2 regions of the Sphaerisporangium sp. NPDC051017 genome follow, and region 1 is predicted to be linked to the other one. Evidence: riboswitches for the same ligand, from Rfam matches in the RefSeq annotation. Region 1 holds a riboswitch; the other holds the start of a gene.

The links. Region 1 has a riboswitch for S-adenosylmethionine ahead of thrC (threonine synthase). Riboswitches for the same ligand answer to the same signal wherever they lie in the genome.
Region 2: it holds a riboswitch for S-adenosylmethionine, as region 1 does, so the genes downstream of both, AB0M95_RS02490 (aminotransferase class V-fold PLP-dependent enzyme) here and thrC (threonine synthase) in region 1, are expected to answer to the same signal.

The regions. Positions count from the first base shown of each region.
Region 1 covers NZ_JBFBCI010000034.1:66,090-77,259, reverse strand. Annotated here, with positions in the region: gene AB0M95_RS25080 (ABC transporter permease) at 1-30, shown strand, start outside; gene AB0M95_RS25075 (ABC transporter permease) at 23-946, shown strand; gene AB0M95_RS25070 (ABC transporter ATP-binding protein) at 958-1,998, shown strand; gene AB0M95_RS25065 (dipeptide ABC transporter ATP-binding protein) at 1,982-2,992, shown strand; gene AB0M95_RS25060 (hypothetical protein) at 3,105-3,512, opposite strand; gene AB0M95_RS25055 (SAM-dependent chlorinase/fluorinase) at 3,877-4,686, opposite strand; gene AB0M95_RS25050 (DUF3263 domain-containing protein) at 4,907-5,221, shown strand; gene otsB (trehalose-phosphatase) at 5,244-6,092, shown strand; gene AB0M95_RS25040 (MFS transporter) at 6,076-7,269, opposite strand; gene AB0M95_RS25035 (trehalose-6-phosphate synthase) at 7,439-8,866, opposite strand; gene AB0M95_RS25030 (RNA polymerase sigma factor) at 9,036-9,599, shown strand; SAM riboswitch class I at 9,716-9,877, shown strand; gene thrC (threonine synthase) at 9,892-11,170, shown strand, end outside.
Region 2 covers NZ_JBFBCI010000001.1:496,260-507,429, forward strand. Annotated here, with positions in the region: gene tilS (tRNA lysidine(34) synthetase TilS) at 1-425, shown strand, start outside; gene hpt (hypoxanthine phosphoribosyltransferase) at 439-996, shown strand; gene ftsH (ATP-dependent zinc metalloprotease FtsH) at 1,274-3,295, shown strand; gene folE (GTP cyclohydrolase I FolE) at 3,299-3,886, shown strand; gene folP (dihydropteroate synthase) at 3,984-4,841, shown strand; gene AB0M95_RS02465 (nuclear transport factor 2 family protein) at 4,838-5,278, shown strand; gene folB (dihydroneopterin aldolase) at 5,271-5,633, shown strand; gene folK (2-amino-4-hydroxy-6-hydroxymethyldihydropteridine diphosphokinase) at 5,630-6,136, shown strand; gene AB0M95_RS02480 (DUF3180 domain-containing protein) at 6,397-6,861, shown strand; gene AB0M95_RS02485 (NADH-quinone oxidoreductase subunit D) at 6,928-8,100, opposite strand; gene AB0M95_RS02490 (aminotransferase class V-fold PLP-dependent enzyme) at 8,118-9,410, opposite strand; SAM riboswitch class IV at 9,503-9,618, opposite strand; gene AB0M95_RS02495 (helix-turn-helix transcriptional regulator) at 9,713-10,108, opposite strand; gene AB0M95_RS02500 (class I SAM-dependent methyltransferase) at 10,657-11,170, opposite strand, start outside.

The DNA of each region.
Region 1 (11,170 bases):
GTCCTCGATCCCAGGATCCGCTATGAGTAACGACACCCTGCCCGCGACGGCGCCCGCCGCGCCGCCCGCGAAGACCGCCAAGAAGGACAAACCCGCGAGCCTGTGGTCGGACGCGTGGTACGACCTGCGGCGCAACCCGGTGTTCATCATCGGCGCCGCCATGGTGGGGCTGCTCGTCGTGATCTCCACGGTCCCCGGTGTTTTCGACAGCGTGGGCGTGGACCCCTCCACCTGCAACCTGGCCAACGCGCGCAAGGGCATCACGTCCGAGCACTGGTTCGGCAGCGACAACCTGGGCTGTGACGTGTACTCCCGGGTCATCCACGGCGCGCGGGTGTCGATCCTGGTGGGCTTCATCAGCGCGGCCGTGACCGGCATCGTCGGCGGCGTCCTCGGCCTGCTGGCCGGCTTCTACGGACGCTGGGTCGACGTCATCCTCTCCCGCGTCGCCGAGATCTTCTTCGCCATCCCGTCGATCCTCGGCGCCGTGCTGATCCTGGCGGTGATCGGCCGCGACAACGCCGGCATCGGCACCGTCGTCCTGGCCCTGGCCCTGCTCGCGTGGCCGATGGTCCTGCGCATCATGCGCGCCGCGGTCATCACGGCCAAGCACCAGGACTACGTAGTGGCCGCCCGGGCGCTCGGCGCGGGGCCGTGGCGGATCATGCTCCGGCACATCCTGCCCAACGCGGTCGCGCCGGTGATCGTGGTGTCGACCATCAACCTCGGCGCGTTCATCGCCGCCGAGGCGGCCCTGTCCTTCCTGGGCCTCGGCATCCAGTCGCCGCAGATCTCCTGGGGCCTGATGATCGCGGACGCGCGCAACCGCTTCCTGGAGGCGCCGCTCCCGCTGCTCTTCCCCGCGCTGTTCCTGAGCCTGACCATCCTCAGTGTCGTCATGCTGGGTGACGCGGTTCGTGACGCGCTCGACCCCAAGCTGCGGTAGGAGAGGCACAGATGGTGAAGAACCCGTCAACCGACACGAGCCTGCTGCCCGCGGACACCGGGAACGAGCCCCTGCTCGCGGTGGACGACCTGCACGTCGAGTTCACGACCCGTCAGGGCCTGGTCAGGGCCGTCAACGGCGTGAGCTACACGGTGAACGCCGGCGAGTCGCTGGCCGTCCTCGGCGAGTCGGGCTCCGGCAAGTCGGTGACCGCCCAGGCGATCATGGGCATTCTGGACATGCCGCCCGCGCGGATCCCCAAGGGCGAGGTCCGCTTCCGCGGCACCGACCTGCTCAAGCTGTCGGACCAGGCGCGCAGCCAGATCCGCGGCCAGCGCATCGCCATGATCTTCCAGGACGCCCTCTCGGCGCTGAACCCGGTGTTCACCGTCGGCTGGCAGATCAGCGAGATGTTCCGGGTGCACCGCGGCATGTCCAAGCGCGACGCCATGAAGAAGGCCGTCGAGCTCATGGACCGCGTGCGCATCCCGGCCGCCAAGCAGCGCGTCAACGACTACCCGCACCAGTTCTCCGGCGGTATGCGCCAGCGCATCATGATCGCGATGTCGATCGCGCTGGACCCCGAGGTGCTGATCGCCGACGAGCCGACCACCGCGCTGGACGTGACCGTCCAGGCGCAGATCATGGAGCTGCTCGCCGAGCTTCAGCGCGAGAGCAACATGGGGCTCATCCTGATCACGCACGACCTCGGCGTGGTCGCGGACGTCGCCGACAAGATCGCGGTCATGTACGCCGGGCGGATCGTCGAGAACGCCCCCGTGCACGACCTCTACAAGACCCCCGCGCACCCCTACTCCAAGGGCCTTCTCGACTCGATCCCCCGGGTCGACCAGAAGGGCCAGGACCTGTACGCGATCAAGGGGCTGCCGCCGAACCTGCTCGACATGCCCTCGGGCTGTGCCTTCCACCCCCGCTGCCCGTACCGCCGCGACAACTGCGTGACCGACGTGCCCCCGCTGTACGAGATCAGCGGGACCCGCGGCAGCGCGTGCCACTACTACAGGGAGGTGCTCGATGGCTCCGTCGGCTGAGCCGATCCTCGAGGTCCGCGACCTGGTCAAGCACTTTCCGCTGAACCAGGGCATCGTCTTCAAGCGGCAGATCGGCGCGATCAAGGCGGTGGACGGCGTCTCCTTCGACCTGCACCGCGGCGAGACGCTCGGCGTCGTCGGCGAGTCCGGCTGCGGCAAGTCGACGCTGGCCAAGCTGCTGATGGCGCTGGAGCGGCCGACCTCGGGCCAGGCGAAGATCAAAGGGGTCGACCTGGCCAAGGCGCGCGGCTCCGAGCTCAAGCGGATGCGCCGCAACATCCAGATGGTCATGCAGGACCCGTACACCTCGCTGAACCCGCGGATGACCGTCGGCGACATCATCGGCGAGCCGTTCGAGATCCACGCCGAGGTGGCGCCCAAGGGCGACCGCCGCCGGAAGGTGCAGGAGCTGCTGGAGGTCGTCGGCCTCAACCCCGAGCACATCAACCGCTACCCGCACCAGTTCTCGGGCGGCCAGCGGCAGCGCATCGGCATCGCCCGCGGCCTGGCGCTCCAGCCCGAGATCATCATCTGCGACGAGCCCGTGTCGGCGCTGGACGTGTCGATCCAGGCGCAGGTGATGAACCTGCTGGAGAAGCTGCAGAACGAGTTCGACCTCGCGTACATCTTCATCGCGCACGACCTGTCGGTCGTCCGGCACATCTCCGACCGTGTCGCGGTGATGTACCTCGGCAAGATCGTGGAGCTCGGCAAGGACGCCGACATCTACGAGCGGCCCGCGCACCCGTACACCCAGGCGCTGCTGTCGGCCGTGCCGGTCCCCGACCCCGAGGGCCGGGAAGGACGCGAGCGGATCATCCTGCAGGGCGACCCGCCCTCGCCGGCCGACCCGCCGTCCGGCTGCCGGTTCCGCACGCGCTGCTGGAAGGCGCAGGACATCTGCGCCGAGCAGGAGCCGCTGCTGGAGATCCGCGCGGGCGGTCACCTGAGCGCCTGCCACTTCGCCGAGGCACACGACGTGATCAACGCCTAGACGGGCGCCCCGAACCCGCCATGCCGGAGGGCTCGGCCATGAACACAGCACAGGGCGGTGTCTCATGGCCCGGCCCCATGAGACACCGCCCTGTCGGTCATGCGCGCGAGGGTCAGAGGATGCTGATGTTCCCCACGCCGACGCCCACGAGGCCGCCGTTGCCGACGCCGACGTTCCCGCCGCCGTAACCGCCGCCGTAACCGCCGCCGCCGTAACCGCCGCCGCCGTAACCGCCGCCGCCGTAACCGCCGCCGTAGTAGCCGCCGCCGTAACCGCCGCCGATGAAGCCGCCGCCGTAGTAGCCGCCGCCGTAGCCGACGGCGTAGCCGCCGAAGCCCGGGCCGCACGGCACGACCGTGGCGGTGGGGATGAGAGCCGCGGCGGGGCCGCAGGGGCAGCAGCTGGCCTTGGAGGCCTTGGCGGGACGGGCCGACTTGGCGGAGTCAGCGGAGGCGGCGGCGACGGGGACGACCATGGCGATTCCGACGCATGCCGTAGTGACCAGAAGACGGCGAATCATTCGTACTTCTCCTTGAGAGGACCATCGGAGCATAGGGGCAGGTGTGTACCCGTGGTGCCCTGACAGTTACTTACTGTGACCGCTCAGACAGTACCGAACCCGCGAGCCGGATTGGCGACGTCGAATGGTCAGACGACAGCAATGATTGGCGGGCCTTTACGTGGTCGGGCCGCGCGTTTCCTCCCGCCCGCAGGGAAGAAACGCTAGGTCAGGGCACCTGCCGCCCAGGTCGCAGCCGTCCATGGAACGCTCGTGGAGCGGCTTCGGGCCCCTTCGGGGTTGACCGAAGTTTTGACCGCCGGGCTTTCCCGGCTCCGGGCGGGTCAGGACATTTGGTGCGGCGCCTGGGGCGTCGCCGGCCTCGTCAGCGCGACACCCGGGCGAGCCGCACGTGCGCGCCGGGTGGCAGGCCGAGGCGCTGCGCGGCGTCCCCGGAGTTGACCGCGACCGAGACCATGCCCGCGGAGTCGGTGAAGGCGACGAGGTTCCCGGGCGCGACGGCCGCGTAGGTGTCGCGGAAGGGCACCGTGATCTGCCGCCTGCCCATGGACACCGCCAGCGTGTCGCCGACCTGGATGCCGAGGGTCGCGAGGTCGTCGGCGGTCACGGAGAGCTGGACGTTGCCGTAGCGGTCCAGCGAGAGGACCTCTCCCTCGGCCGCGCCCTCCCCGATGCGGGCGGTCGGCGCGGGCAGCGACAGCAGCCGGTCGAGCGGAATGCGCGGCCCGAGTTCGTCGGGCCTGCGGCCGGCGACCAGGTGGGCCGCCACCGGCGCGTACACGTCGCGCCCGTGGAAGGTGGGCGAGACGGGCGTGAGGAACAACTCCTCGTTGGTGATCTCGTACGCGACCCGCGCGCCGCCCGAGGCGAGCAGGGCCCACGACAGCAGGCCGTTGTCCGGGCCGATGAAGACGCGCTGCCCGGCCTCGACGGCGATCGAGCGCCGGGCGCTCGCCGCCGACGGGTCGACCGCGGCGATGTGCACGCCGGCCGGCAGGTAGGGCAGAGTCTGGGCGAGGATCGCGGCGCCGCGGCGGATGTCCCCGGCGGGAACCAGGTGACAGACGTCGATGATGCGCGCCTCCGGGGCGATCCCGAGGATCACCCCGTGGCAGGACGCCACGAAGCCGTCTTCCAGCCCGTAGTCGGTGAGAAGCGTGATGACTGAGGTCACACTTGGTGACCTTACGTCGTGCGCTCGCGGTGTCATAGGGGCGGCCCACAGGTCTCCCGAAGTGTCATGAACAGCCGCGAATTCCCGACTACCATGGCCACGGGCCGCACGCGCGGCGCGGCCCAGGGTCGCGCTCGTCCGGGCGCACGTTCGCTGGTCTCCCGCTCTCCCCGCCCGGCCTGCCGTCCGCCTCTCCGCGTGCCCGACCGAGGAGGATCTGATGGACACCGCGCCGGATCCCGGTGACAGCGATCCCGAGGAAGGGCCGGCCCCCCGCGTCGCCGGGGAACTGACCGACCGGGAGCGCGAGCTCCTCGCCTTCGAGCGTCAGTGGTGGCGGTACGCGGGCGCCAAGGAGCAGGCGATCCGCGAGAGCTTCGAGATCTCCGCGACCCGCTACTACCAGCTTCTCGGGCAGCTCATCGACCAGCCCGAGGCGCTGGCCCACGACCCGATGACGGTGAAGCGGCTGAGGCGCCTGCGGGCCTCGCGTCAGCGCGAGCGCGCGGCGCGGCGTCTCGGTATGCGCCCCTGATCGATGGGGTAGTGCTCCCCGCGTGACTCATGACCTGTTGCCGGACAACGCCGGTTTAGCGGCCATCACGGCCGATCCCGAGGGGGCCGTGATCGGGCTCGACTTCGACGGCACGCTCGCCCCGATCGTCCCCGACCCCGCCGATGCCCGCGTCGCCCCCGAGGCGGCGGCCGCCCTGGCGCGCCTGGGCGGCCTGGTGCGGGCCGTCGTCATCGTGACGGGCCGCCCCGCGGCCACGGCCGTCGAGTACGGGCAGGTGGCGGGCGGGCCGGGCCTCGCGGACGTCCCCGGCCTGGTGGTGCTCGGCCAGTACGGCCTGGAACGCTGGGAGGCCGGACGGGTGACCTTGCCCCCACCGCCGCCGGAGATCGACCGCGTGCGCGCCGAGGTGCCCGCCCTGGTCGCCTCGCTCGGGTTCACCGTCACCGACGGAACCGAGCCCGGCGTGACGCTGGAGGACAAGGGACGGGCCGTCGCCGTCCACACCCGGCGGGCCCCCGACCCCGAGGGGACGCTGCGCGCGCTGCGCGAGCCGCTCGGCAAGCTCGCGGCGTCGGCGGGGCTGACCGTCGAACCCGGCCGGCTGGTGCTGGAGCTGCGGCCCACGGGCATGGACAAGGGGCACGCCCTCGGAGCCTTCCTCGCCGAGCGCGCCGCCAGGTCCGTGCTCTTCGCCGGGGACGACCTCGGCGACCTCGCGGCGTTCGAGGCCGTGCGCCTGTCGGGGCTGCCGGGCGTCACGGTGTGCAGCGCCTCGGCGGAGGTCACCGAGCTGGCCCGGCGCGCCGACGTGGTCGTGGACGGCCCGGCCGGGGTCGCGGCCCTGCTCACGTCGCTGGCGGACGCGATCACCCCTACCGGCGCGCGCTGAGCGCGATGCCCCCGATGGCGCAGGCGATCAGTACCGGCACCATCAGGAACGCCGTGTGGGTGCCGAAGCCGTCCGCCAGCGCCCCGAGCACGAACGGGCCCGCGCCGACCGCGACCGAGGACCAGATGGACGCGGCGGCGCTCGCCTCGGACGCCCGCCCGCCGGAGGAGGCGATGACCCGGGACAGGCCGAGCGGGAACTGCACCGCGACGCCGAGGCCGCTCAGCACCAGGCCCGCGTAGCACAACAGGGGCCGGTCGCCGAGCCAGAACACCGTCCAGCCCACGAGCGTCACCAGCAGCGCGCCGCCCAGCAGCCGCGTGGGGTCGATCCGCAGAGCCAGCCGCCCGGCCGCGAACCTGCCGGCGGCGATGCCGATGGTGAACGCCGTCAGCCCGGTGGCGGCGGCCGCGGGCGACATTCCCGTCTGGTCCGCCAGCAGTTTGGCGGCCCAGACGTTGAACAGGAACTCCATGGCCACCATGCAGAACAGCACCCCGCACGCGGCGTGGAACCGCCGGCCGTAGGGAGCCTTATGCGGGGCCGGGGCCGGGGCCAGGGCCGGGGCGGAGACCGGGTCCGGCCCGCCGCCGGGGGAGGGCGCGGGCACCCACACCCGGCCCATGAGCACGAGCAGCAGGAACGTCGCCACAGGGGTGACCAGGATGCCGGCGCGCCAGCCGAGCGAGGTGGGCGCCAGCGCGCTGATCAGGTAGGACATGCCGATGCCGGCAGTGACGGCGACCGCGTTGGCCTCGTTGATGGCCGCGGGCGCCGCCGTGCCGTGGTGGTCGCTCAGCACCGACATGCCGATGTACAGCGAGATCGAGCCGCCGCCGCTGGCCAGGCCGTACCCGAGCAGCGTGACGGGCAGCGCCGTCGTGGCCGCGACGAGCAGGACGCCGCAGGTCATCCCGGCGAGGCCGAGCCAGGTCGCCCTGCGCCTGCCCACCTTGGCGATCACGCGGGGTATGGCGAGCCCGGCGATGATGCCGCCCACGGCCATGGCCGTGCCGTGCAGCCCGGCGACGGCCTGCGACACGCCCTGGTCGATGCGCAGCAGCGGGAGCGCGGCCGACAGGCCGTACAGATAGGTCGCGAATGTGGCGAGCTGGAAGTAGATCAGCCAGGTCGGACGGTCACGGGCGAGCGAACGGACGACTGCGGTCGAGCTCACTGATCCCCCGCGCCTCGAAAGCCTCGAATGAGCACGAAAGTATCACCAGGCGGACCTTCGCCGTGATCCACCCAAAGGTCAGAAAGCCCCTACCCTCGGCTCGAACCCCCCTCTCGCCCATGCCGATGACCGCACCCGCCGAGCGGAGCGAGGAGGCCATAGGTACAGCTCAGGTGTCCAGGGCGGCGAGTTGGTCGGCGAACCAGCGGTGGGGCGGCAGGGCGGTCGCCGCCGCGCGCAGGCGGGCCCCGCGCTTGGCGCGCTCCTCCTCGGGGAGCACCAGCGCGTCGTGCAGGGCGTTCGCCGTGCCGGACACGTCGTAGGGGTTCACCATCAGCGCGTCGGCGCCCAGCTCGCTCGCCGCGCCGGCCTCGCGGGACAGCACCAGCGCGCAGTGCGGCGCGAGGATCGGGCCCTCCTTGGCGACGAGGTTCATGCCGTCCCGGATCGGGTTCACCAGCAGGACGTCCGCGATGCGGTAGGCCGCGAGCGAGCGGGCGTAGTCGTCGTTGACGTTGAGGATCAGCGGATCCCAGTCCTCGCCGCCGAACTCGTCCTCGATCTCGGTCGCGCAGCGCTGCACGGCCGCGGTGTACTCGCGGTATTCGGGCAGGTCGTGCCGGGAGGGATAGGCGAATGCCAGGTGCACGACCTTGCCGTGCCACTCCGGATGGTCGGTCAGGAACTGCTTGTAGGCGAGCAGGCCCCGGACGATGTTCTTCGACAGCTCCGTCCGGTCGATGCGCACGATGAGCTTCTTGTCGCCCACGCGCTCGCGCAGCGCCGTCATGTGCGACTCGACGTCCGGCTCCAGCGCGCGGGCCCACAGCGCGTCGCCGTCCACGCCGAGCGGGTGCACGCCGACGTGCGTCGTGCGGCCCTCGTACGCGATGGTGCGCGCGGCGCGGTCGACCCGGGCGCCGAGCAGCACCTCGCAGCAGTCCATGAACGCCGACGCCCACCGCGCGGTGAGGAAGCCGGCGCGGTCGGCGCCGAGGATGCCCGACAGCAGCTCGGCCGAGATGTCGTCGGGAAGCAGCGAGAAGTACTCCGGCGGGGCCCACGGCGTGTGCGAGAAGTGGGCCACGCGCAGGTCCGGGCGCTCCACGCGGAGCATCGCGGGGGCGAGGGTGAGGTGGTAGTCCTGGATCATGACGCGGGCGCCGTGCGCGGCCTCCTCGGCCAGGGCCAGCGCGAACGCGGCGTTGTAGTCCTGGTAGGACTCCCACTCGCGGCGGAAGCGGGTGTCGAACTGCGGAGAGTTCGGCGTGTCGTAGAGCAGGTGGTTGACGAACCACAGCGTGGAGTTGGCCACCGCGTTGTACGCGCGGTGGAAGGTGGCGGGCGGGATGTCCAGCATGCGCACCGCGCCGGTGTCGTAGCCCGCCTGGTCGAGCCGGCCGCCCGGGGCACGGCGCACGGCGCTGCGGTCGCCGTCGGAGAGCGCGGCGCACACCCACAGCACGTCGGCGGCCTTGGCGATCTCGGACAGGCCGGACACCATGCCACCTCCGCCCCTGCGCATGGTCAGCGTGCCGTCGTCGGCGAGCGTGAACGAGACCGGGCCCCGGTTGGAGGCCATGAGAACCGTGTTCATCCGCTTACCACTCCTCGTCCGCCGTGCGGCGGTCGTCCCGCGCCGTTCTTCTTCTCCGTTGGGATGCTCACCTGGCGGCAGATTATTTAAATTTAACGCTCCCAATAAGATGGGCCGGTGGTGGTGGTCAGGGCGAGGCGAGGGCCTCGCGGCCGAGGAGGGCTCCGACATGGCGCTTGACGAGACGACCGAGGAGCTTGCCCGTGCCGCGGCCCAAGGCGACCACCGGTCCCTCGGGGAGCTTCTCCGCCGCATCGAGCCCGACGTGCTTCGCCACTGCGCGCGGCTGCTGCCCTACCACCAGGACGCGGAAGAGGCTTGCCAGGATACTTTGCTGGCGGTCGCGCGCAACATCGGCAGGTTCGAGGGCAGGGCACGTTTTTCCACCTGGTTGCACATCGTCACGGCCAACTGCGCGCGCACGACGTACCGCTCGCTGAAGCGGCGGGCCGCCGAGCAGTCGTCGGAGGAACTGCCCGACCTTCGCGCCGACCCGCGCCGGGTGAGCGTCATCGCCGGGTCCAGGCTCGACCTGCTCGACGCGATGGAGGCGCTGGAGGCCGACAAGCCCGAGCTCGCGCAGGCGCTGGTGCTGCGCGACATCTGCGAGCTCGACTACAACCAGGTGGCCGACCAGCTCGGCATCCCGCTCGGCACCGCCAAGTCGCGCATCCACCAAGCCCGCAAGTACGTCCAGGGCGTCCTCGGCGACGAGTACGGCAGGTTCACCTGAACCGCCCCTCGGCCGTGAGACGTCTCGCCGTTTGAGACGCGGGGTCATCGTCGCTGGGCCGCGAGGTACAGTGATGTCGGCCTGCCTGTCATGACGGCGGGTTCACAACTGCATATTGCTCATCCAGAGGGGTGGAGGGACCGGCCCTGCGAAGCCCCGGCAACCCTCCCGGCTGTGGTCATCGCGTCTCCGAATGTCGCGGCACTAGACCAGTGAGACCGGCCGGGACAGGTGCCAATTCCGGCCCGTGACCAAGGTGGTCCGGGCGAAGATGAGGGAAAGGCCTCGCTTCATGGCGCTCGCAACAGCTGAGATCACCACCTCCAACTCCTTCGGTCCCGCCGTGGCCCTCTCTTGCCGCGAATGCGGTACCCGGTACGACCTCGGCCCCCACTTCGCCTGTATCGAGTGTTTCGGGCCACTCGAAGTGGCCTACACCTGGAACAGCCCGGACTTCGACGGCACCGCGCCGGTCACGCGGGAGCAGATCGCGGCCGGGCCCGCCAACATCTGGCGCTACCGGGCGCTGCTGCCGGTGCCCGTGGACGTCGGCGTCAAGCCCAACCTCGCCCCCGGCTGGACCAAGCTCGTCAAGGCCGAGAACCTGGCCCGCGAGCTGGGGCTGCGCAGCCTGCACGTCAAGGACGACTCCGGCAACCCGACCCACTCCTTCAAGGACCGGGTCGTCGCCATCGCCCTGGAGGCGGCGCGCACCTTCGGTTTCCACACCCTGTCGTGCTCGTCCACGGGCAACCTCGCCGGCGCCGTCACCGCCGCGGCCGCCCGCGCCGGGCTCGACGCCTGCGTCTTCATCCCGGCCGACCTGGAGCAGCCCAAGATCGTCATGGCCTCGGTGTACGGCGGCCGCCTGGTCGGGATCCAGGGCACCTACGACGAGGTCAACCGGTTCTGCTCCGAGCTCATCGGCGACCCGCTCGGCGACCGCTGGGGTTTCGTCAACGTGAACCTGCGGCCGTACTACGCCGAGGGTTCCAAGACGCTCGCCTACGAGATCGCCGAGCAGCTCGGGTGGCGCATTCCCGACCAGATCGTCATCCCGGTGGCGTCCGGCTCCCAACTCACCAAGGTGGACAAGGGCTTCAAGGAGCTGATCAAGCTCGGGCTCGTCGAGGACAGGCCGTACAAGATCTTTGGCGCGCAGGCCGAGGGCTGCTCGCCGGTGTCGGCCGCGTACAAGGACGGGCGCGACGTCGTGCAGCCGGTCAAGCCCGACACCATCGCCAAGTCGCTGGCCATCGGCAACCCCGCCGACGGGCCGTACGTGCTCGACATCGCGCGCCGCACGGGCGGCGCGGTCGAGGACGTCACCGACGCCGAGATCGTGGACTCCATCCGGCTGCTCGCGCGCACCGAGGGCATCTTCGCCGAGACGGCGGGCGGCGTCACCGTGGGAGTGCTGCGCAAACTGCTGGCCAAGGGGCTGCTGGACCCCGCCGCCGAGACGGTCGTGCTCAACACCGGCGACGGCCTGAAGACCCTGGACGCGGTCTCCGACGAGGCCCGGCCGACCGCGGTCATCCGCCCCTCTCTCGACGCATTCCGTACGGCTG
Region 2 (11,170 bases), on a different contig from region 1:
AGGACCCGCACAACGCCGATTCCTCCTACGCCCGCGCGCGCGTCCGGCACGACGTCCTGCCGGTCCTCGAAGGCGCCCTCGGGCCGGGCGTCACCGAGGCGCTGGCCCGTACCGCCGCGCTGTGCCGGGACGACGCCGACGCGCTGGACGACTGGGCGGACGAGGTGTACGGGCAGGTCAGGGGCATCGGGGTCGAGCTGACCGTGGACGGCGTCAAGGACCTGCCCGCCGCCGTGCGGCGCCGGGTGATCCAGCGGGCGGCCCTGGCGGCGGGGGCGAACGCGTCCGCGCTCGCGGCCGTCCACATCGCGGAGGTGGACCGCCTGGTGACGCAGTGGCGCGGACAGCGGATGGTCGAACTGCCCGGGGGGGTGGGAGTGGTCCGGCGATATGGCACCCTGGTGTTCGCCAGCACCCTCTTGTGAAGGAAATCCCCAGGTGGACGCAGCTGACATGGGCAAGGACCTGGAAAAGGTCCTCATCCCCGAGGAAGAGCTCCAGGCGAAGATCAAGGAGCTTGCCGGGCAGATCGACGCGGACTACGCGGGCAAGGATCTTTTAATCGTCGGGGTGCTCAAGGGTGCGGTCATGGTCATGGCCGACCTGGCGCGCGCGCTGCACATCAAGGTCGAGATGGACTGGATGGCCGTGTCGTCCTACGGCGCGGGCACCAAGTCCTCGGGGGTCGTGCGCACGCTGAAGGACCTCGACACCGACATCGCCGGGCGGCACGTCCTGGTGGTGGAGGACATCATCGACTCCGGGCTGACGCTGTCGTGGCTAGTGCACAATCTGCGCTCGCGCAACCCCGCGTCGGTCGAGATCTGCACCTTGCTGCGCAAGCCGGACGCGGTGAAGGTGCCGATCGACGTGAAGTACGTCGGTTTCGACATCCCCAACGAGTTCGTGATCGGGTACGGCCTCGACTACGCCGAGCGCTACCGCAATCTCCCCTTCATCGGCACTCTCGCGCGTCACGTGTACGGCGCCGAGTAAGCCCTGAGCGAAGTTCCGGGTTCATTACCGGTGTGTCCACCCCTTATTCGGTCTCGCCGTGGGGAACACCGGGCCGTCTGACGTACGTTGGTAGGACAAAGCCGGTGTCGCCGGAGCAGTGACCCTGCGCGGCGGCCCGGTGTACCTTCGGATGTCTCGGAGCGAACCACTTTCTCCGGGTTGTCAGTAGGAGCGGTTGGATGCCGCTAACCCCGGGTCCGCCCGGGGTGTCAGGCCGTGTTCAGGAAGGGACGGGCCCGCAGGGGTTCCGCATCGGATGGATCTCAAGCGATTTACACGTGGGCCACTGCTGTGGATCCTGGGCATCGTCGTGCTGCTCCTGCTCGCCTCCACATTCTGGAGCAGCAACAGCAACTATGCCCAGAAGGACACCTCGTTCGTCGTCAGCCAGATCGAAAAGGGCAATGTCGACAACGCGGTGATCGTCGACAAGGACCAGCGCATAGAGATCAAGACCCTCCAGAAGATCGGCGGGGAAGATCGCTTCTACGCGTCCTGGGTCGCGGGGCAGGGTGTCGAGCTCCAGAAGCAGCTTCAGGCTCAGGCGAACGCGGGCAAGCTGCCCGGCGGCTACAAGGTCACCGTGCCGACCGAGAACTTCCTCGTCGGCCTGCTGGTGAGCTTCCTGCCCATCGTCGTCATCGTCCTCATCTTCCTGTTCATCATGAACCAGATGCAGGGTGGCGGCTCCCGGGTCATGAACTTCGGGAAGTCCCGGGCCAAGCTCATCACCAAGGACACGCCGAAGACCACCTTCGCCGACGTCGCCGGCGCCGACGAGGCCATCGAGGAGCTCCAGGAGATCAAGGAGTTCCTGCAGGCCCCGGCCAAGTTCCAGGCGATCGGCGCGAAGATCCCCAAGGGTGTGCTGCTGTACGGCCCGCCCGGCACCGGCAAGACGCTGCTGGCCCGCGCGGTGGCCGGTGAGGCCGGGGTGCCGTTCTACTCGATCTCCGGTTCCGACTTCGTCGAGATGTTCGTCGGCGTCGGCGCCTCCCGCGTCCGCGACCTGTTCGAGCAGGCCAAGGCGAATGCCCCGGCGATCATCTTCATCGACGAGATCGACGCCGTCGGCCGGCACCGCGGCGCGGGCCTCGGCGGCGGGCACGACGAGCGCGAGCAGACCCTCAACCAGTTGCTGGTCGAGATGGACGGTTTCGACGTCAAGGGCGGCGTGATCCTCATCGCGGCGACCAACCGTCCCGACATCCTCGACCCGGCGCTGCTGCGTCCCGGCCGGTTCGACCGTCAGGTCGTCATCGACCGGCCCGACCTGGAGGGCCGCAAGGGCATCCTGCGGGTCCACGGGCGCGGTAAGCCGTTCGCGCAGGATGTCGACCTCGACGTCATCGCCCGCAGGACCCCCGGGTTCACCGGCGCCGACCTCGCCAACGTGATCAACGAGGCCGCGCTGCTGACCGCCCGGCAGGACCAGAAGCTCATCTCGATGAACACCCTCGAGGAGTCCATCGACCGCGTGATGGCGGGCCCCGAGCGCAAGAGCCGGGTCATGTCCGACCAGGAGAAGAAGATCATCGCCTACCACGAGGGCGGCCACGCCCTGGTGGCGCACGCCCTGCCGAACTCCGACCCGGTGCACAAGATCACGATCCTGTCCCGCGGCCGGGCCCTCGGCTACACGATGACGCTTCCCATGGAGGACAAGTTCCTCGCCACCCGCTCGGAGATGAACGACCAGCTCGCGATGCTGCTGGGCGGGCGCACCGCCGAGGAGCTCGTCTTCCACGAGCCGACGACGGGCGCGGCCAACGACATCGAGAAGGCCACGTCCATCGCCCGGCGCATGGTCACCGAGTACGGCATGAGCGAGCACCTCGGCGCCCGCAAGTTCGGCACCGGCAACAGCGAGGTCTTCCTCGGCCGTGACATGGGCCACGAGCGCGACTACTCCGAGAAGATCGCCTCCACGATCGACGAAGAGGTCCGCCGCCTCATCGAGTCCGCGCACGACCAGGCGTGGGAGATCCTCGTCCAGTACCGCGACGTGCTGGACAACCTCGTGCTGGAGCTCATGGAGAAGGAGACGCTGTCGCGCGAGCAGGTCCTGGGGATCTTCGCGCCCGTCGTCGTCAAGGAAAAGCGCCCCTCGTACTCCGGGTACGGCAAGCGGCTCCCATCCGACCGGCCGCCGATCCTCACCCCGAAGGAGGTCGCGGGCAACGGCAACGGCGCCGCGCTCCCGGCGGGCAACGGCAACCCGGCCGGCTCCGGCGCCCTGCTCCGGCACGACCACCCGGCGCCCCAGGACGAGGCGTAACGGGTGAGCGTGAACTTCCTGAAGGTCGACTCGGGCCGGATCGAAAAGGCCGTTCGCGAGATCCTCCTCGCGATCGGTGAAGATCCGGACCGGGACGGCCTGGTGGATACCCCCGCCCGGGTCGCCCGCGCGTACGCCGAGCAGTTCGCCGGGCTGGGGCAGTCGCCCGAGGACGTCCTGACCACCGTCTTCGACGCCGACCACGACGAGATGGTCCTGGTCAAGGACATCGAGGTCTTCTCCACCTGCGAGCACCACCTCGTGCCGTTCCACGGGGTCGCCCACGTCGGCTACGTTCCGAACGAGAAGGGGCAGATCACCGGTCTGTCCAAGCTCGCCCGGCTGGTGGACGTCTTCGCCCGGCGCCCCCAGGTCCAAGAGCGCATGACGTCCCAGATCGCCGATGCGCTGATGGACGTCCTCGCCCCGCGCGGGGTCATCGTGGTCATCGAGGCCGAGCACCTGTGCATGACCATGCGCGGCGTGCGCAAACCGGGCGCGAAGACGATCACCTCGGCGGTGCGCGGCGACTTTCGCGACAGCGACAAGACCCGCGCCGAGGCGATGGCCCTCATCCTGGGCCACCGCTGATCCACCCGCGCCGCTCGAGGGTGGCCTGGCCGATTCGTTATCCACAAGCCGGACCCAAGGCACAGATAGCCCTCGATAACCACCTAGGCTTGACGCCATGACCACATGGACGGTGCCGGGGCTCCCCGACGCGGGGCGCTGCCTGGTGATGGGCGTGGTCAACGTCACCCCCGACTCCTTCTCCGACGGCGGCCAGTGGTTCGACCCCGAGGTCGCCGTCCGTCACGGCCTCGAACTCGTCGAACAGGGCGCCGACATCGTCGACGTCGGCGGCGAGTCCACGCGCCCGGGCGCCGCCCGCGTGTCCCTGGCCGAGGAACTGCGCCGGGTCGAGCCGGTCATCCGCACCCTGGCCGACGAGGGCGTGACCGTCAGCGTCGACACGATGCGCGCCGAGGTCGCCGAGGCCGCGGTGCGCGCCGGGGCCCGGCTGGTGAACGACGTGAGCGGCGGGCTGGCCGATCCGGCGATGCCCCGCGTGGTGGCCGCGTCGGGCGTCGCCTACGTCGTGATGCACTGGCGTGGCCACAGCCACGACATGGACAACCGCGCGATGTACTCCGACGTCGTCGGCGAGGTGAGCGAAGAGCTGCGCAAACGGGTCGACTCCGTGCTCGCCGAGGGCGTCGCCGAGAAGCAGATCATCATCGATCCCGGCCTGGGCTTCGCCAAGAAGTCCGAGCACAACTGGTCTCTGCTCGCGGGCATCGGCGAGCTCGGCCGGCTGGGTTACCCGATCATCATCGGCGCGTCCCGCAAGCGTTTCCTCGGTCGTCTCCTGGCCGACTCCGAGGGCACGCCCAGGCCGTTCAGCGGCAGCGACGACGCGACGCTGGCGGTCACCGCGCTGGCCGCCCACGCCGGGGCCTGGTGCGTGCGTGTGCACCATGTGCGTCCCAACGCCGACGCCGTCCGGGTGGCGGCGGCCTGGCACGGGCGGGAGGAAATCCGATGAGCACCACCGCAGCGGAGATCGAGAAACTCAACGAGGCGTTCTACACCGCCATCGAGAGCGGCGACCTCGACCGCATGACCGACCTCTGGGCCGAGGACGACGACGGCCGGGTCGCGACGTGCGTCCACCCCGGCTGGTCGGCCGTGACGGGCCGGGCCGAGGTCCTGCGCTCCTGGGCGCTGATCATGGCCAACACGACGTACATCCAGTTCGTGCTGACCGACGTCCGCACCACCGTCGTCGGCGACGTCGCCGTGCTCGCCTGCGCCGAGAACATCCTCACCGCGGCCGACACCGACGAAGCGACCTTCGCCGCGGGCCGGGTGGTCGCGACCAGCACCTTCGTCCGCACCGCCGCGGGCTGGAAACTCTGGATCTACCACGGCTCCCCGGTCCTGCAGGCCGACGATGACGACGACGAGCCCGCTGATGAGTGACAGCATCAGCCTGGTGGGCCTGCGGGCGCGCGGCCGGCACGGATGCCTGCCCGCCGAGCGCGAGCTGGGGCAGGAGTTCGTCGTCGACGTCACGCTCTTCCTGGACACCGCCCCCGCGGCCGCCGGCGACGACCTGTCCAAGACCGTCGACTACGGCGAGCTGGCCCTGCGGCTGGCCGCCATCGTCGAGGGGGAGCCGGTCGATCTCATCGAGACCCTGGCCGGGCGCCTGGCGGAGGCGTGCCTGGCGAACGAGCCGGTCGAGGAGGCCGAGGTGAAGGTGCACAAGCCCGCCGCGCCCATCCCGCTGCCCTTCGACGATGTTGTCGTGACGATCAGGAGGAGGCGGGGATGAAGGTGGTCCTGGCGCTCGGCAGCAATGTCGGCCGCCGTTTCGACACCCTTCAAGGAGCCGTGGACGCGCTGTTCGACGCTCCCGGGCTCGACTTCGTGGCGGTGTCGCCGGTGTACGAGACCGACCCCGTCGGCGGGCCTCCGGACCAGCGCCCCTATCTCAACGCGGTGGTGATCGGCAGCACGATGACGCTGGGCCCGAAGGCGATCCTCGAACGGGCCCTCGGCGTGGAGGTCGCGTTCGGACGGGTCCGCGAGCTGCGGTGGGGGCCGCGTACGCTGGACGTCGACCTGATCATGGTCGGCGACCTGCTATCGGACGACCCTGAGCTCACGCTCCCGCACCCGCTGGCGCACGAGCGGGCGTTCGTCCTGGTTCCGTGGTCGCAGGCCGATCCGGGCGCGGTGCTGCCCGGCCGGGGTTCGGTGGCGGGCCTGCTCGCCGACCTGGACCAGGCAGGCGTGCGTCTGCGCCCCGACCTGGTGCTCCAGCCCCCCGACTGACCTGTTCGAGGCGCGGCGGTGTTCTGGAGGAGGAGGGAGGAAGGGGTGAGGAACGAGCCCCTTCCGAGTGACGACGGAAGAACGCCGCCTGAAGTGCGCCTCGAATCCGCCGTGCCGGAGGCGCGGCCATGGGCACTGTTCGAGGCCTAAGGGGCGCTTCGAACCGCCGTGCCGGAGGCGCGGCCATAGGCACAGCCGGCGCGGGCCGATCGCGCATGGAATAGCCTGCGGGCGGCGGAGGGAACGAGGAGGAGGATCGCGTGAGACCGAGCCGTCCCGGCTTGCTCGTCGTGCTGGTCGTCGGGTTCGCGCTGGTGACGTGGGCCGTGCTCCAGCAGGTCTACTCCGCCCTGCCGACCGTCCCCTGGACGGCGATCCCCACCGTGCTGCTGCTGGCGGTGGGCGAGGCGTACAGCGGATGGATGACCCGCGCGCGTATCGAGCGCAGGCCCGACACCAAGCCGGTGGAGCCGCTGGCGGTGGCCCGGCTCGCCGCCCTGGCCAAGGCGTCGGCGTACGTGGGGGCGGCCTGCGCGGGCATCTTCGCCGGTTTCGTGCTCTACGTGCTGCCGCTGCTGGACCAGGACAGCCCGCGGCGCGACTTCTTCCTGGCCGGCGGGTCGCTGATCGCCTGTGTGGTGCTGGTCTGCGCGGCCCTGTTCCTCGAACACTGCTGCAAGGTGCCGAAGGACCCGGACGACCGGCCGGGCCCCGCGCGCCCCTGAGCGAGGGCCCTGAACCCGCGTACGATGGTCCCGCCGCGTCCGCGCCTGCTAAAACGGGAAAAATCCTTACTTGTCGATGTCGCCGACGACGAAGAACATCGAGCCCAGGATCGCCACCATGTCCGAGATGAGGTGGCCGGGAAGCATCTCCCTGAGCACCTGGACGTTGTTGTACGACGCGCTGCGCAGCTTCAGCCGCCACGGCGTCTTCTCGCCGCGCGACACCAGGTAGTATCCGTTGAGCCCCAGCGGGTTCTCGGTCCAGGCGTAGGTGTGCCCCTCGGGCACCTTCAGCACCTTGGGCAGCCGCTGGTTGATCGGCCCGGGCGGCAGCGACCGCAGCCGGTCCACGCAGGCGTCCGCGAGGTCCAGCGAGTTCTTCACCTGGTCCAGCAGGACCTCGAAGCGGGCGTGGCAGTCGCCGGCCGAGCGCGTGGCGACCTTGACCGGCAGCTCGGCGTACGCGAGGTACGGCTCGTCGCGGCGCAGGTCCAGGTCGACGCCGGAGGCGCGGGCGATCGGCCCGCTCACGCCGTACTGCATGATCGTCTCACGGTCGAGCACGCCGACGCCGCGCGTGCGAGCCAGGAAGATCTCGTTGCCGTAGATCAGGTGCTCGATGTCGGACAGCCGCCCCCGCACGTCGCCGACCGTCCGCGACACCCGGTCGAGCCAGCCGTCCGGCAGGTCCTCCTTCAGCCCGCCGACCCGGTTGAACATGTAGTGCATGCGCCCGCCGGAGATCTCCTCCATGACGGCCTGCAGCATCTCGCGCTCGCGGAAGGCGTAGAAGATCGGCGTGATCGCGCCGAGCTCCAGGGGATAGGACCCGAGGAACATGAGGTGGTTCAGCACGCGGTTCAGCTCGGCGAGCAGCGTGCGCGCCCACACGGCCCGCACGGGGACCTCCATGCCGAGCATGCGCTCGACGGCCAGCACCACGCCCAGCTCGTTGGCGAAGGCCGACAGCCAGTCGTGCCGGTTGGCCAGCACGATGATCTGCCGGTAGTCGCGCACCTCGAACAGCTTCTCGGCGCCGCGGTGCATGTACCCGATGATCGGCTCCGCCGCGGCGATGCGCTCGCCGTCCACGGTGAGCCGCAGTCGCAGCACGCCGTGGGTCGAGGGGTGCTGGGGCCCGATGTTGAGGATCATGTCCTCGGTGGCGAGCTCCTTGGCCCCGGCGCCGATTCCCACGACGCGCTCGACGCGCCCGCCTCCGGCGAGAGGTTCGGTCATGGACCTATGCTGTCACGTCAGCGGCGCGACACAAGCTCGGAGAGGGCGGTCACCAGACGCCGGACGTGCTCCTCGGTGGTGCCGATGCCGATGGACGCCCGGACCGCGCCGGCCGTGCCGTCCGCGCAGGTGCCGTCGTCCAGCCGCCCGGCCTCGTCGAGCAGGTGGCGGACGAACGGGTGGGCGCAGAACCGGCCGTCCCGCACGCCGATGCCGTACTCCGACGACAGCGCCTCGGCGACCTCGCGGGCGGTCCAGCCGTCCACGATGAAGGACACGATGCCGACGCGCGGGTGCCCAGGCCCCCACAGCGATAGCTCGCGCACGCCGTCGATGCGGGCCAGCCCGTCGCGCAGCAGGCCGACCAGCCGCTCCTCCTCCTTGACCAGCGGGGCCCAGCCGGTGGCGGACAGGGCGTCGCAGGCGGCGGCAAGGGCGATCGCGCCGAGGACGTTCGGCGTGCCGGCCTCGTGCCGCTGCTCGGCGTCGCCGCTCCACTCGGTCGTGATCGGCGCCCCCTCGGCGGCCCCGCCCGTGACGTTCGCGGACGCGCCGCCGCCGCGCAGGTACGGGTCGGCGTCCGCGAGCCAGTCCGGCCGGCCGATGAGCACGCCCGCGCCGAACGGGGCGTAGAGCTTGTGCCCGGAGAACGCGACGTAGTCGAGGTCGAGCGCGGTCAGGTTGAGCCTGCGGTGCGGGACGAGCTGGGCGGCGTCCACGAAGATACGGGCGCCGTGACGGTGGGCGATGTGCGCCAGCGCGGCGATCGGCCACAGCTCGCCGGTGACGTTGGACGCGGCGGTGACGACCAGCAGCTTGGGGCCGTCGATGGCCGCGAGGGTCTCGTCGGCGGCGCGCACGGCCTCGCCGGGGAAGGCGGGCGGCGCGAGCCGGACGGCGCCGGTCCAGGGGAGCAGCGAGGCGTGGTGCTCGGTCTCGAAGACGACGACGGTGGTGCCCTCGGGCAGGCAGCGGGCCAGCAGGTTCGTCGCGTCGGTGGTGTTGCGGGTGAACACGACGGCGTCGTCGCGGCGGGCGCCCGCGAAGGCCCCGACGGTGTGGCGGGCCTGCTCGTAGCGGGCGGTGGTGAGCTGGGAGGCGTACCCGGCGCCGCGGTGCACGCTGGAGTAGGCCGGCAGCGCGGCGGCGACGGCCGCGCTCACCGGCTCCAGACAGGGCGCGCTGGCGGCGTAGTCCAGGTTGACGTACCGGACCAGCTCGCCGCCCTTGACGGGAACCTCCAGGTCGGTGCCGAGCACGGTGGGGATGCCGGTCCGGTGCCCTGCGGGGACGGGCTGGGCGGGGACGATCTCGGCGGGGGTGGGGATGGTCAGATCGGTGACAGCGGACAACGCCGGCCTCCTCGGGTAAGGGGCCCTCGGTCATGGCGTTGAGACGACGGAGCCCGCGCTTGCCCGGCGCACCGCGCGCCGGACCTGGTCTTCACCCGGGGCACCCCGCCGCGAGCGCGAGGGTTGCCGGCCAGCGAGCCGGGGCTTGGCGCTGGCACTCATGACCTACGTCCGGACTATAACCCAACCTCCCCCCGCCCCCGCAATGTGACAGGCCTCACGCCCCCGCCTCCGTTTGTGCCAGCACCGGCGGTGTCGCGTTAAGAGGACTCTGCGCCACCGAGGAGTTCGGTGGGTATGCCCAGGCCGTCAACCAGATCGCGTACCAGCATCACACCGCTGGCCAGCCGAGCCCCTGATTCGAGCTGAGACACGTAGCCCTGAGATCGCCCGATTAGTTCAGCGAGCCGTTCCTGACTCATCCCGGCATGCTCGCGGATCAGCGTGCATACGGTGGCAAGATCCCATGAAGCGAGCGCTTCACGGACATCGGGAATAGTCCACACCTCCGCTGGTATCGGTTGAGCATCCACGGCGCATGGACCGCACACTTCACCGGGGTTGTACCGGCTGAGCGGGCGTGCACACCTTCGGCACACCCGCTTCGGCTCCGTCATGGCGTCACCGCTGCCTCGCCGTACCAGCCATGTGGCCATCTCTGCTCGTTGAGCAGACCACCGAGCCCTTTGATGTCGTCGGACCCACAGCGACAGCTGTACGGAGCTCTACCAGCGAGGGAATACGCGAGCGCGGTGGCCATAGCGGCAGGTGACTCGGCCGCAGGCCCAGAGTCGGGTCGACTTACCTGCATCGTCCCTCGCCGTGATCGAAGATGATCCGGCCGGTTTCCTGGTCACGATGGGCGCGCACCAAGATGGGCCCATAGCGGTAGCAGGGGTAGGGGTAGGCGAGGAGGTCCAGCCGCGCTGGGCAGATAGTCCCTCGGCCGTGATCGGGCAGACCACGCAAGGCGGCCAGTAACGCTCGGCACGCCCCAATTGGTGTGTCTGTCACACCAAGCACGCCGCGCCCACCCAGATCGTCGGCGGCCCACGTCCACAGCACCGGCTCGCCGTCTACACAGTCGGGTTCCAGTCGCGGGACCCCGCTGATACGCCGGCGTTGTGCCGGTACGGTCGGCGTCGATCCAAGGCGCGACAGGCGTCGAATGGCGCCGGGGAAGTGACTGGCTTCGCTCGTTGGGTTATGCCGTCTTCCGCACTTGGGCGATGTATGCGGCGCCCTCGGTTTCGACGTGTTCGAGCTTCCACGGTGACCGGTCCGTCAGATCGGACAGTTCCTGGATGGAGGCGAACAGGTAGTCGAACCATTCGGTGGCGGTGCGGCCGTGGCGGATACGCAATCGCAGCTGGCCTGCCATCCGGCTGTGTCTGCGGTTGTGCTCGTGGTAGGCGAGATGGTCGGGATTGTCGCTGCCGTAGGGGTCGGTCCCGGTACCGATGAGGCGGGCGTTCGGGTGGGCCAATCCGGCGAGTTGCCTGAGCACTTGGTGCGCCCGATCGGCTCCGCCGAGCAGGCCGAGGTTGTTGCCGAGCAGCAGTATCGTGTCGAACCGGCCAAGATCTGGGGGTGGTCCGTAGAGCGACCCGTGTACGGCGGTGACGCCACGCTGGCGGGCCACGGTGACGGCTCCGGGAGAGGCGTCCATACCGACGACGTCGAATCCTGCCGTGGCAAGTGCAAGGGCATGGCGACCG